Regions from separate parts of the Actinoplanes sp. NPDC051537 genome, predicted to be linked through region 4. Evidence: riboswitches for the same ligand, from Rfam matches in the RefSeq annotation. Region 4 holds a riboswitch; each other region holds the start of a gene.

Region 1 (3,197 bases), on a different contig from region 4:
AGGCCCTCAAGGCGGCGCTCGAGGCCGTGACCAAGCGGAAATGATGGCTCGCCGATCCGCTCGTGGGTGGCGGGCGGGGCGGTGGGACGGGTGACCGCGCTCCTGCTCGGCGCGCTCGGGCTGGCCCTGTCGCTCGCCGTTCCGGGCATCCTCGCCCACGCCCGCTGGCCCGACCGCGCGCCGGCCGCGGCGGTGCTGCTGTGGCAGGCGATCACCCTGGCCGCCGTGCTCTCCGCGCTCGGCGTCGTGCTCGCTGCCCCGGAAGAGCTGGCCCGCGCGGCCGGCGCCGGCAAGCCGGTCACCGCCGCCGCCCTGGTCGGCGCCCTCGCCGTGGCCGCGACCATCGTGCTGCGGCTGCTCTGGTCGCTCTACGGCGTCACCAAGCGCTCCCGCGAGCGCCGCGCCCGGCACCGCCTGCTCGTCGACCTGCTCGACCGCGCCGAGCAGCGCGAGGAGCTCGACGACGACAACGTCCGCGTGCTCCAGGGCAACCTGCCGCTCGCCTACTGCGTGCCCGGCCGGGAGGCGCGCGTGGTGCTCAGCGACGGTGCGCTCCGGCTGCTCGACCGTCCTCAGGTCGAGGCCGTCCTCGCCCACGAGCAGACCCATCTGCGCCACCGCCACGAGGTGGTGATGGAGTCGTTCACGGCCTTCTATCGCGCCGTCCCGGCGCCGTTGCGCAGCCGGGCGCCGCTGGACGCCGTACATCTGCTGCTGGAGATGGTGGCCGACGATGCCGCACGCCGCCGCACCGGGTCCGCGCCGCTCCGCGGCGCCCTGGAACGCCTGACCGACGCCGTCCCTCTGACGGAGGATGTCGGTCCCGCGAAGGGCGACCAGGCGCGCCGTCTCGACCGTCTGGCGGCGCCGCCACGGTCGTCCGCGGCCCTCACCGTGACCGTCGCGGCCGGCGCCCTGGCCCTGCTCGTACTACCCACAGTGATCCTGGTCCTGCCCTGGCTCGACCAGGCCCTGGAGGCGTGGCCGTTCTAGTCACGCTGAGTAGCCTGCACGGTGCAAGCAGTTTCCTGGCCGTGGCAGCTTCAGTTAACGACTTGATCGGGAGTACGGTGGTCCCCGGTTCGGCAGCCCCCCATCGTCCATCCGGACGATCTGACGGACCACCGCCTAATCGTCCATGGCGACGAACCGGGGACCCGAGTAGTCGGGGTGAAGCCGCGATCCCCTGCGGCCGGGCGCGCTTCCCGCCCGAACCCGTCAGCTAACCCGGTCGGCGGCTTGATGGAAGAAGGGATAACGCACCTACGTGAAACGGATTGGGGCGCGCCGCGCCGCAGTTCTGCGCAGTCTCGCCTGCGCGCTCGCCGCGGTCGGGATCGTCTTCACCGGACCGTCCGTGGCGCAAGCGACTCCCTCGCCGGCCAGCGTCGAGGCCCAGATCGACAAGCAGTGGAACGAGCTCGAGCCGGTCATTGAGCAGTACAACGACGTGCACGGCAAGCTGCTCAAGAACCAGACTCAGCTGAAGAAGCTCACCACCCAGCTCACCCCGCTCCAGATCCAGGTGGATGTTGCCCTGTCTCAGGTGCGGGGGATGGCCGTCGACGCGTACATGCAGGGTTCGCCCAACGCGTTCAACGCCATGATCGTGAGCGGGTCGCCCACCGGGCTGACCGACAAGCTGACGTACCTCGATCAGCTTGCCCGTCACCAGCAGGACGAGATCGCCGGCGTCGCGAAACTGCGTGACAAGTACGCCGGCATGAAGTCCGATCTCGACGTGCTGACCAAGTCGATCGCGGCGCGCGACAGCCAGCTCGCGCAGCAGAAGGCCGCGATCCAGAAGAAGATCGACTCGCTCCAGAAGCTGCGGCTCGCGGCGTACGGCGCGGCCGGCGAGTCCGACGGCCCGTTCAAGACCGGGGCCTGTCCCGTCACCTACAGCCAGGACAAGGGTGGCCGCGCGGCGCAGCGAGCCTGCGACCTCGTCGGCAAGCCCTACGTCTTCGGCTCCGAGGGCCCGAACAGCTACGACTGCTCGGGTCTGACGAAGGCGGCGTGGGCCAGCGTCGGCGTCTTCCTCGACCACTACACGAAAGACCAGTGGAACGAGGGCAGGGCGGTGTCGCGGGACGAGCTGCAACCGGGCGACCTGGTCTTCTTCTATCCGGGCAGTCTCCATCACGTCGCCATCTACATCGGTGGCGGCAAGGTGGTGCACGCCCCGCACACGGGCGACCATGTGCGCATGGCGGTGCTCGACAAGGTGGGACCGATCGCCGGCTTCCGGCGTCCGGGCTGAGTTTCTCGGTACGTGCTTCGTGCAGCGAGGGCCGCCAGGGATGGCGGCCCTCGCTGTGTCCCAGCCCTCGACCTCTCAGCCCCCGACCTCTCAGCCCTCGACCCGGTGCGCGGCCCAGAACGAGGTGAGGCTGGTCGAGCCGGCGGCGGCCTGCGCGGCGGCCTTGAAGTCGGCCACCGTCGAGACGCCGTACCAGTGCGACGCCGCGTACGACTTGAGCAGGTTGGTCATCGCCGTCGTGCCGATCAGGCGGCGCAGGTCGTGCAGCGTGCACTTGCCGTAGCCGTAGACCACGGTGCTGTAGCGGCTGGAGTGCGCGTCCCAGTACGCCATCGAGTTCGTCAGCTTCTCGGCCGATGACTGCCAGGTGATGCCGCAGCCCGAGCCGGTCAGGCCGCGGTAGAGGTCGGTGGCGTAGTCGGTGAAGCCCTCGTCCAGCCAGGGCGTCGTGTACTCGTCGTCGCCCACGATCCCGTAGAACCACTGGTGGGCGAGCTCGTGCGCGAGGGCGGTCGAGCTGATCACGTCGAGCACGAAGCCCGGGTACTCCATGCCGCCGAACCAGTAGCCGTTGTCGAGCACCACGTCGGCCTCGCCGTAGGGGTAGGCGCCGAAGCGGGCCGAGTGCGCGTCGAGGGCGGCCCTGGCGGTGCTCAGCATCGAGTTGGCGCTCGAGGTGCTGATCGAGCTCACCGAGTACACGTTGACGGCGACGCCACCCGCCGTCGTTCCGGAGATCTTGCGGAACGGCCCGGCGGCCCAGGCGAACTCGCGCACCTGCTTTCCCACGGCGGTGGTGACCGTACGTCCGGAGCTCCCCGCCCGGTCGACGGAGGTGCCCGTGGCCGGCGCCGCGATCGTGCTCGGGTGATCGAGGGCGACGGTGTAGTCGGAGGCGAGCGCGTAGAACGACTCGCCGTTGTTCGTGTACGGA
Region 2 (3,197 bases), on a different contig from region 4:
ATGACCCCGGCCGAGGTCAAGGCCCAGGTCAACGACATCATCGAGTTCTCCGGCATCAACGAGCGGGGCGACTTCAGCTCGCTGCCGATGCGCACCTACTCGTCCGGCATGGGCGCCCGGCTGCGCTTCGCGATCGCCGCGGCCAAGAAGCACGACGTACTGCTCATCGACGAGGCGCTGGCCACCGGCGACGCGAAGTTCCGCAAGCGCAGCGAGCAGCGGGTTCGCGATCTGCGGGCCGAGGCCGGCACGGTCTTCCTGGTCAGCCACAGCGAGCAGTCGATCCGGGACACCTGCGAGCGCAGCATCTGGCTCGAGAGCGGCGTGATCAAGGCCGACGGCCCGACCGACGACGTGATGAAGGAGTACGAGGCCTTCGTGAAGAAGTAAGGCCCCGTACTCCCATAAATCCCTAAATCACCGACAGGTGTACGTGGTTCGTGTGATCGCTGGACGGATCGCCGTTGCCACCGCTGTACGCCTTCCAGCCGCTCGACGGTAGCCAGATCCGCCGGAACCAGATGACGTAGAGCACACCCAGCTTGCTGGAATTGTTGATGAAGTAGTTGGCCAGGTTGTTCCCGTACGTCTTGCTGGCGCCGGTCGCCACTCCGCCGAACCCGCCCTTGTCGGCCGCGAAGTCGCAGGCCCGGCCCTTGGGATGCTCGCCGCTGTTCTGCTCGCGCCAGCAGTGCACGTAGTGCGTGAACCCATCGGCCTGGGCCTGCCGCATCGCGAAGAGCAGGCGCTGGGTGATGCGGCCACCGCTGGTCGGGTCGTCCACCATGCCGCTGCCGCCCGAGAACGAGGACGCCGACTTGCTGCTGCCGCCGTCGCTGGGCTGCGGGTCGTCCTGCCCGGCGTTGGCCGCCTTCAGCGCGCTCTCGGCCTGAACCTTGCGCTTGGCCATCACGTTGACCTGCTTCTGCTGGTCACGAATGGTGGCGTCGATCGCCAGCTTGGCCTTGGCCTGCTCGTCACGGTTGGCCCGCAGGTCGGAGAGCGCCGCTTGCTGCTTGACCGCCACCGTCTCGAGCGTCTCGGCCCGGTCCAGGAAGCCGGCGCCCGAGCTGGCGGTGAGCAGCGCGCTCATCGGCCCGAGGCGACCGGACTTGTAGGCCTCCGTGACGATCTGGTCGACCGTCGCCTGAAGGGGAGCGACCTCGACGTCCAGCTGCTTGATCCGGGCGGTGAGCTGGGCCTGCTGGGTTTTCGAGGCGGCGAGCGCGTCCCGGGCCACGAGGTAGCCCTTGGAGGCCGCCTCGAGCTGCTGGATCAGCGTCTTGGAGCCGCCCTCGCCGTCGTCTCCGCTGTCGCCCGGCGCCGCGGCGGCCGGGGCCGCGAACGCGAGCCCGGCGACGGCCATCAGCAGGGCGAGCGTTGCCGCTAATCGGCGGCGGACAGTTTTGTGCCGCACACTCTTTCCTTCCGTCGGCCGCCGACCGAGTTAGCTGACGGGTTCGGGACGGAAGTTCCCTACCGCTCGCGCGGATTCACCCCAGGAGGAAACGTTTGGTTCCCCGGCTCGCCTCGCGGCGATTAGGCGGCGATCCCCGGCCGGGGATCGGGAACGACGATACCCAGAAGATCGATTGATCGACAGTTCTCGTACCGTATGCGATTGATTGATGACCATGGGTCACGTCATGACGGAAAGTGTTTGCCCGCTCACTGCATTCATCGATTATTGGACCCTGATGCGTTCCCGACTCTCGGGTAAACTCACCGACGGCTCTGCCGCCGAAGGCGCCGCCCCCGAGGCGCCGGCAGACCACCGCCTAATCGCCGCGAGGCGAGCCGGGGAACCAAACGTTCCTCAATGGGGTGAATCCGCGAGAGCGGTAGGGATCGCTTCCGTCCCGAACCCGTCAGCTAACCCGGTCGGCGGTTAACCGGAAGGAACCTGGCTGGATGACCGTACGAACCCGCCGGTGGCTCACGCTTGCCCTGGCGCCGCTCGTGGCTGTCTCGTTCCTGGCGGCGGCTCCGGCCGCCCCCGCGAGCGCCGACCCCGACACCTCCTCAGGGACGTCGGCGACTCCCGACGAGGGCGATGACGACATCGAGGCGAACGCGACGCTCAACGACGTGCTCGAGTCCTCGAACCGCAAGTACGTGCAGGCGAAGGCCGCGGTGACGAAGTCGACAGCGGCCCAGAAGCTGCTGGCCGTCCAGATCAACCTGGCCGAGGCCAAGCGCAACACGCTGATCCCCGAGGTCAACGCGATCGCCTCGCAGCAGTACCAGACCGGCCACCTCGGCGCCGCGAGCTTCCTGCTCGGCAGCCAGGGGTCGAGCGACTTCCTGAAGAAGGCGGTCTCCCTCGAGGAGATCAATACGCTGCACGACCGGAAGCTGCACGAGCTCAACGCGGCGATCGACGAGGTCAACAGCAAGAAGGCCGCGCTCGACGCCGAGGTGAAGGCGCAGAAGACGAGCCTGCTCGTGATGCAGAAGCAGAAGGACTCGGCCGAGAAGGCGCTGACGCTGGTCGGCGGGACGAGCCTCACCGGCGGCTTCGTCGACGCGGTGTCGAAGACCGCGGCGCCCGCCCCGCGTAACGCCGATGGCGGTTTCTCCCCGGAGAAATGCACCGTCAACGATCCCACCACCGACGGTTGCATCACCGCGCGTACATTGCACCTCTACCAAGAGGTGAAGAAGGCGGGCTTCAATCGCTTCGTCGGCTGTCACCGCAACGGCGGGCCGTTCGAGCATCCGAAGGGCCGGGCCTGCGACTGGTCCCTGCAGAAGAGCGGTTTCTCGAACGCGCACAACGCCGACATGAAGAATTACGGCAACAACCTGATGGCGTTCCTCGTGCGCAACGCCGACCGGTTGGGCATCTACTACGTCATCTGGTATCAGCAGATCTGGTTCCCGGCGACCGGCAAGTGGCACGCCTATCACGGTGTGAGCGCCCACAAGGACCACGTGCACGTATCCCTGCTGTAAGAGCCGAAAAGCGCCGAAACGACGAGGCCCTCCGCGACTTATCGCGGAGGGCCTCGTCGTTTTCGGTCAGTCCTGCGGAGCCCGGCGCACCGGGGCCCGGCCCGCCGGCTGGGTCGGCGGCGGCCCCACCGGTCCGGCCGGCGGAATCGGCACGCTCACCGGCTTCACCTGGGTCACCTCGACCTCCTTGCCGTGGTGCATCAGCACGAGCCGGGCCGAGCCGCCGCCGTTGCGCAGCGAGT
Region 3 (3,197 bases), on a different contig from region 4:
CCGCCAGTTCGACCATTTCGCTACCCAAGCCTGGACTATCAGTCGGCGGAGCCATGTCGCTACCCAAGCCTGGACTATCAGTCGGCGGAGCCGAGTCGCTGAGAGCCGCCGGACGCGGCCGACGCGCACGCGTGAGACGACTCAGCACGCGCGCGGGCCCACGTTTGGGGGCAGAAATCCGGCGATTCAGGGCAGACACGCCCGGCACTATGCCATGACCATCGACAGACACGGAAGTTCGATGCCCCTACCGGGTGGTGTCGTCCGAGGTCCGGTTCTCCCGCGGCTCCGGGTCGTCCTCGCGCTCGTCGGACTCCGCGAGGATCGCCTCAGCCTGCGCCTGCGGGTCGGCGCTGCCGGCCGCGCGCTCTTCGGGGAGCAGTTCGGCGGCGCGTTGCTCGATGCGGTCCTCAGTCATGATCGACGAAGTACCCCGCCCCGAAGGGCCGTGAAACACCGCGCGGCCCCCGGGAGAACCCGGGGGCCGCGCAAGAGATGTCGGTGTGCATGTCGCCTCTCGGCGAGTGGCACGACACGGCTCCAGCCGAACGGTATTCCGTGAAGGCATTAGTGGTGAGGCCCGGGGACACTGGACACACCGACATCTATTCTCAACCGTCGGTCGCCCGGCCCGATTCCGTGAGCGATTGTGACCTGAGTCACTTCCGGTCGCGGTCAGAAGGCCTGGGTCAGGCGGGACGGGTCCACCTCGCGGCCGGGGTGGCGAGCCATGTACTCGGTCTCCAGGTCGGCCGTGCGCCGGAAGTGGTTGTCCAGGGCCGCGTCGGGGCCGTGCCGCAGCGTCTCCAGGCGCGCGCGGTAGAGACTGGTCAGCTCCCGGAACAGGTCGTCGTCCGCGAGCGTGGCGGGGTCCACGCCGATCTCGTTGTCGAGCATCGCTACCTCCGCTGGTCGGGCCGGTAAGGGAGCGTTGCCCGTGCGGACGGCGATCAAACACCCGCCGGTACGCTCGTGGGCATGAAGGGGCTGTGGACGCCGGCGTGGATCGCCCGGCACGTCCTCGCGCTCGCCGCCGTGGTGGGCTGCCTCGGGCTGGGCTGGTGGCAGTTCAGCCGGGCCAGCGGTGGCAACACGCTCAGCTGGGGCTACACCTTCGAGTGGCCGGTCTTCGCGGCCTTCTTCGCCTTCCTCTGGGTGCGCGAGGTGCAGCTCGCCCGGCGCCCGGCGCGGCCACCCGAGGAGGATGCACCGGTGCGGCCCCCGGGCTCGCCGGTCACCGCCGGCCGGCCGGTCCGGGTCGCCGTCGCGGCGCCACCCGCCGAGGACGACCCGGAGCTGGAGGCGTACAACGACTACCTCGCCTGGCTGGCGGCCCACCCGGGCGCCCGGGCGACGGACTACCCCGGAAACTCGCCGAAGAAATAGGAAGTGGATCGTGCAGGGAGCCCTCATCCGTTACCGGATCATCGCGTGGATCGTCGGCGTCTGCCTGCTCACGCTCGTGCTGGTCGGCATGCCGCTGAAGTATCTCGGTGACAACGACACGGTCGTCGCGATCGTCGGCCCGGCCCACGGCTTCCTCTTCATGGTCTACCTGGTGCTGACGTTCGATCTGGCGCGCCGGGCGGGCTGGCCGTTCCTGCGGATGCTCCTCGTCATGGCCGCCGGAACGATCCCCTTCCTCTCGTTCTGGGCCGAGCGTAAGGTCACCAACGCGTGGGTTCCCGCGGAGCTGGCGAAAAGTCCCGTTTGACGGCCGGAATAACGCCGAGTCTTCGCCGAATGACAATGCGTTATCGGGATCATTGGTGCATATCTGGCGTTTACCTTAAATCCCGCGCAGAGACCTTGATTTTGTTTCGCGCATCGATAAGTTAATGCGGTTGGTTCGGTCCGCAGCCACTTCCCTCGGGTGGCGCCGGCCAACGCCGCCGAATCGGCGCGACGTGCCCCCCACGTCTCGGCCGAACCGGGGAACCGCGTTCCTGGGGTGAATCCGCTGTTCCAGCGGTAGGGCCTTCTTCCGCCCGAATCCGTCAGCTAACCCGGTAGGTGGCACAAGCGGAAGAAAGGTCTAGCAACCGGTGCCAACCCCCCGCACCAGCCTGCGGTCTCTCGCGGTCGCGGCCATGGCGATCGCGCTGACCGGGTCCCTGGCGACCTCGGCACACGCGGCGCCGTCCGAGAGCGAGCTCAAGAAGCAGATCGAGACCGCCTCGAACCAACTCGAGGACATCACCGAGTCGTACAACAAGCTCAACATCGACCTGAAGAAGACCGGCGACGACCAGAAGAAGCTGGCCGCGTCGATCGCTCCGGCCAAGGCGAAGATGGTGGTCGCCGAGGCCCAGGTCCAGTCGGTCGCCTCCACCGCGTACATGCAGGGCCGGGTCGGTCCGATGACCGCGCTGCTCGGCGGCGACCAGAGCAGCCTGATCGACCGGATGAGCTACCTCGACATGATCAGCCGGTCGAACCAGCGCGACATCGACGACTACGCGCAGACCACGCAGACCTTCGCCGAGCGGCAGGCCGCGCTGAAGACGACGCAGGCCAAGCAGCAGGCGCAGCTCAAGGCGATGGCGACGCGCAAGAAGACGATCGAGAGCAACATCAAGAAGCTGCGCGCCATGCGAGAGCAGGCGTTCGGCAGCGCGACCGAGACCGGCGTCTCGGGCGCCGCGGGCAAGGCGCCGAACATCTCCGGCTCGGCGGGCATCGCGGTCGACTTCGCGTACGTGCAGGCGAACAAGCCGGCGTACTACGGGTACGGCGACTCCGGGCCCAACACCTTCGACTGCTCGGGCCTGACCATGGCCGCCTGGGCCAAGGCCGGTAAGTCGCTGCCGCACAACGCGGCCGCGCAGTACAGCGCCACGGCCCGCATCACCAAGTCCCAGCTGCAACCGGGCGACCTGGTGTTCTATCGCAGCCTCGGCCACGTCGGCCTGTACGTCGGCGGCGGCATGATCATCGACGCGTCCCGCGAGGGCGAGCCGATCAAGAAGCGGACGATCAACATCATGACCCCGTACGGCTACGGCCGGGTGAAGTAACCGAACGCGGACATCAAGAAGGCCGGTACCCGAGGGGGTACCGGCCTTTCGCGTCTCGTCGGGGGGGTCAGGCGGCCTGGAGGCCCTCGGCCCGAGCCAGCTCACGCAGCCGGCCGAGCGCCTGGATCTCGAGCTGACGGATGCGCTCCCGGCTGAGCGAGAAGCGCGACGCCACCTCGG
Region 4 (3,197 bases):
TCGGCAGCGTCTCCGGCGGCTGCGTCGAGGGGGCGGTCTACGCGGCCGCCGAGGAGGTCATCGAGACCAAGAAGGCGCAGCAGCACACGTACGGGGTGAGCGACGGCGACGCCTTCGAGGTCGGTCTCACCTGCGGCGGCACCATCGAGCTGCTCGTCCAGCCCTCGGTCGCGCTCACCGACCTCGACGACGTGCTGGCCGCCCTCGCGTCCGGCCGCCCGGTCGCCACCGTCTCGATGACCGACAACCAGCTCGTGATCTGGCCCGACAAGGTCGTCGGCACGCTCGGCGACCCCGGCCTCGACCGCGCCGCCGAGCAGCAGGCCGCCGGCATGCTCTCGGCCGGCGCCACCGGCACGGTCCACCTCGGTTCGCACGGCGAGCAGCGCCTCGAGGACATCGAGGTCTTCGTGCAGACGTTCCTGCCCCCGCCCCGGATGATCGTCTTCGGCGCCATCGACTTCGCCGGCGCGGTCGCCCGGATCGGCGGCTTCCTGGGCTACCACGTCACCGTCTGCGACGCCCGTCCCGTCTTCGCCACCCGCAAGCGGTTCCCGAGCGCGGACGAGCTGATCGTCCAGTGGCCACACCACTATCTGGAGTCCACGTCGGTCGACGAGCGGACCGTGCTCTGTGTCCTGACTCACGATCCCAAGTTCGACGTGCCGCTCCTCGAGGTCGCGTTGCGCACGCCCGCGCGCTACATCGGCGTGATGGGCAGCCGCCGCACCCATTCCGACCGGCTGCGCCGACTGCGCGAGGCGGGCGTGTCCGAGACCCAGTTGGCCCGGTTGTCCGCTCCGATCGGTCTCGACCTCGGCGCGCGCACCCCCGAGGAGACGGCCGTCGCGATCGCGGCGGAGATCATCGCGACCGCCTGGGGCGGGTCCGGTCTGCCCCTCACCGGCCTCGACGCCCCGATTCACGGGTAGCCATCCGGTAGCGGCTGCTCGTTTTGCTGCCGGATCCCGTTTCCCGGCCCGATCGATTCTTGCGCTGCCACCGCGCGTTCTCGCCGGTGGCCGCCACCCGCCGCGGGGACGCCGAGTCCCGCCCACCGCGCGGCGGTCCATGACCTGTCTCCGATCGGAAACTTCAGTGGGCGGGAGCGGGGAACCCGATTGCGCCGGCCATCGCGCCGGCTTGGGGTGAGGTCGCATCGCGCGACGGGCCGCCTTCAGGCCCAACCCGACAGCTAACCTCGCAGGCGGTTGAAGGACCAGGATCCTCCGTGCTCTCTGCTGTCCGTTCCACGGTTGTCGCTGCCCTGATCGCCCTTCTCGCCGCTTTCGTGGCTTTCGAGGCCACTCCCGCCGCGGCCGCTCCGGCCTCTCCGGCCGCCTCCGCCCGGTATTCGTCCGCCGCGGCCGCCCGCCTCCTTCAGGAGCGCGGCGCGCGCGTGGTGGCCGCGGCCCGCTCCCAGCACGGCAAGCCCTACCGCCACGGCTCCGCCGGCCCGCGAGCGTTCGACTGCTCGGGCCTGACCACCTACGCCTACCGCGCGGTCCACATCAAGCTCCCCCGCACCGCGAACGCCCAGTACCACGCCGCCCACCCGGTCAGCCGCGCCACGGCCCGCCCCGGCGACCTGGTCTTCTGGGTCACCGGCCGGCACGCCTACCACGTGGCCGTCTACGCCGGCGGGGGCCTGGTCTGGCACGCCCCCAAGCCCGGCGACAAGGTGCGCCTCGCGAAGATCTGGAGCCCGCGCGAGGTCCGCTTCGGCCGCGTCGGCTAGCTCTCCGCCTCGCCCAGTTCTCCGCTTCGCCCAGCTCTCCGCTTCGCCCAGCTTTCCGCGTCGCCCAGCTCTCCGCGTCGCCTAGCTTTCCGCGTCGACGGTCTCGGGCCGGCGCCGGGTTTCGTCCGATTCCACCGGCGCCGGGCCGCGACCCCGGGACATCGACCGGTCGAGGCCGACCACGAGCGCGCCCAGCACCCCGAACATCACGCCCAGCTGCAGGAACTGGAGACCCACCCAGCCGTACCCGTGCCCGGTGGGATCGAGGAAGAAATACGGGTAGCGCACCGACGCCGCCGGGAACAGGCCGCCGCGTACCTCGATCATCAGTCCGTAGCCCAGCGGGTAGGCGATCCACAGCGGAATGTCGCGCCAGTGCACCCGGCGGCGCGGCCCGAACGCCACCCAGTCGGCCAGCACCAGCACCGGGACCACGTAGTGCACGAGGAACAGCGACCAGTTGGTCAGCGCGGTCGCCGGGTCGTCCGCGGTCAGCCCCGGCAACGGGTTCGCCCCGTGGTTGAGCAGGAAATGCGAGACCAGGCCGGTGATCAGGATCCACAGCGTGACCGCGCCGCGCCACCGCGGCGCCGGCGGCTCGACCGTAGCCCGCTTGACCATCCAGTAGAGCGCGCCGGTGAAGTAGGCCAGCGTGATCAGGTTGCTCTGCGCCGTGTAGTGGATGACCCGGTGATCGCCGAGCAGCAGCCCGGCCGCGCCGCACCCGGCGATGACCGCACGCAGCCCGAACTGCGGCGTGCGGTAGACCGTCACAGCTCGCCCTGGTAGGCCAGCACGCCCCGGTTGACCGCGCCGATGGCCTTGCGGGCCGCGGCCCGCACGCTCTCGGAGGCGGCCGGCGCCTCCTTGACCTGGCCGAGCAGGTCGAGCACCTGCCGCGCCCAGCGCACGAAGTCACCGGCCGGCATGTCGGCGTCGTAGTTGTGCCCGCTCGCCAGCACCCGGGCCAGCGGCTCGCCGCGCGCCCAGCGGTACATCGGCCAGACGAAGCCGGGGTCGGGCTCGCGGGTGAGCTGAAGCCCGTGGTCGGCCTCGTCGGTGGCGATCTCACCCCACAGCTTGGTGCACGCGTCGACGGCGGAGGTGACCGCGCCCTTCGGCACCGAGGCCCGGTCGTCGCCCTCGCGGCGCGACTCGTAGAGCACCATGGACACCGCGGCGGCCAGCTCATCGGGCTGGAGGCCGTCCCAGACGCCCTGGCGCAGGCACTCGGCGACCAGCAGGTCGGCCTCGGACCAGATGCGGCCCAGCATGCGGCCGGTCTCGGTGACCTCGCCGTCCGGCGAGAGGTAGCCGCGGCCGCGCAGGACCGCGCACACCTGGTCGAACGTGCGGGCCAGCGAACCCGTACGCCCGGCCACCTTGTCGCGCAGGGCGTCGGTGTCGCGCTGCAGCCGGTGGCGCCGCTCGGCCCACCGCGCGTGCTCCTCCCGCTCGG

The links. Region 4 has a riboswitch for cyclic di-AMP ahead of ACZ6TB_RS07255 (C40 family peptidase). Riboswitches for the same ligand answer to the same signal wherever they lie in the genome.
Region 1: another riboswitch for cyclic di-AMP. It lies ahead of ACZ6TB_RS32480 (C40 family peptidase); the one in region 4 lies ahead of ACZ6TB_RS07255 (C40 family peptidase).
Region 2: another riboswitch for cyclic di-AMP. It lies ahead of ACZ6TB_RS34970 (coiled-coil domain-containing protein); the one in region 4 lies ahead of ACZ6TB_RS07255 (C40 family peptidase).
Region 3: another riboswitch for cyclic di-AMP. It lies ahead of ACZ6TB_RS20430 (C40 family peptidase); the one in region 4 lies ahead of ACZ6TB_RS07255 (C40 family peptidase).

The regions. Positions count from the first base shown of each region.
Region 1 is NZ_JBVJIU010000014.1:294,097-297,293, forward strand. Features, by position in the region: gene ACZ6TB_RS32470 (BlaI/MecI/CopY family transcriptional regulator) at 1-44, shown strand, start outside; gene ACZ6TB_RS32475 (M56 family metallopeptidase) at 91-993, shown strand; cyclic di-AMP (ydaO/yuaA leader) riboswitch at 1,116-1,253, shown strand; gene ACZ6TB_RS32480 (C40 family peptidase) at 1,268-2,263, shown strand; gene ACZ6TB_RS32485 (M1 family metallopeptidase) at 2,354-3,197, opposite strand, start outside.
Region 2 is NZ_JBVJIU010000016.1:215,565-218,761, reverse strand. Features, by position in the region: gene ACZ6TB_RS34980 (ABC transporter ATP-binding protein) at 1-390, shown strand, start outside; gene ACZ6TB_RS34975 (coiled-coil domain-containing protein) at 413-1,417, opposite strand; cyclic di-AMP (ydaO/yuaA leader) riboswitch at 1,421-1,556, opposite strand; cyclic di-AMP (ydaO/yuaA leader) riboswitch at 1,766-1,902, shown strand; gene ACZ6TB_RS34970 (coiled-coil domain-containing protein) at 1,912-2,955, shown strand; gene ACZ6TB_RS34965 (glycoside hydrolase family 65 protein) at 3,022-3,197, opposite strand, start outside.
Region 3 is NZ_JBVJIU010000008.1:32,022-35,218, forward strand. Features, by position in the region: gene ACZ6TB_RS20405 (ANTAR domain-containing protein) at 1-16, opposite strand, end outside; gene ACZ6TB_RS20410 (hypothetical protein) at 248-418, opposite strand; gene ACZ6TB_RS20415 (DUF6158 family protein) at 676-951, opposite strand; gene ACZ6TB_RS20420 (hypothetical protein) at 979-1,386, shown strand; gene ACZ6TB_RS20425 (DUF3817 domain-containing protein) at 1,397-1,714, shown strand; cyclic di-AMP (ydaO/yuaA leader) riboswitch at 1,881-2,031, shown strand; gene ACZ6TB_RS20430 (C40 family peptidase) at 2,046-3,017, shown strand; gene ACZ6TB_RS20435 (sigma-70 family RNA polymerase sigma factor) at 3,085-3,197, opposite strand, start outside.
Region 4 is NZ_JBVJIU010000003.1:71,274-74,470, reverse strand. Features, by position in the region: gene ACZ6TB_RS07260 (XdhC family protein) at 1-932, shown strand, start outside; cyclic di-AMP (ydaO/yuaA leader) riboswitch at 1,078-1,225, shown strand; gene ACZ6TB_RS07255 (C40 family peptidase) at 1,232-1,738, shown strand; gene ACZ6TB_RS07250 (Pr6Pr family membrane protein) at 1,820-2,512, opposite strand; gene ACZ6TB_RS07245 (DEAD/DEAH box helicase) at 2,509-3,197, opposite strand, start outside.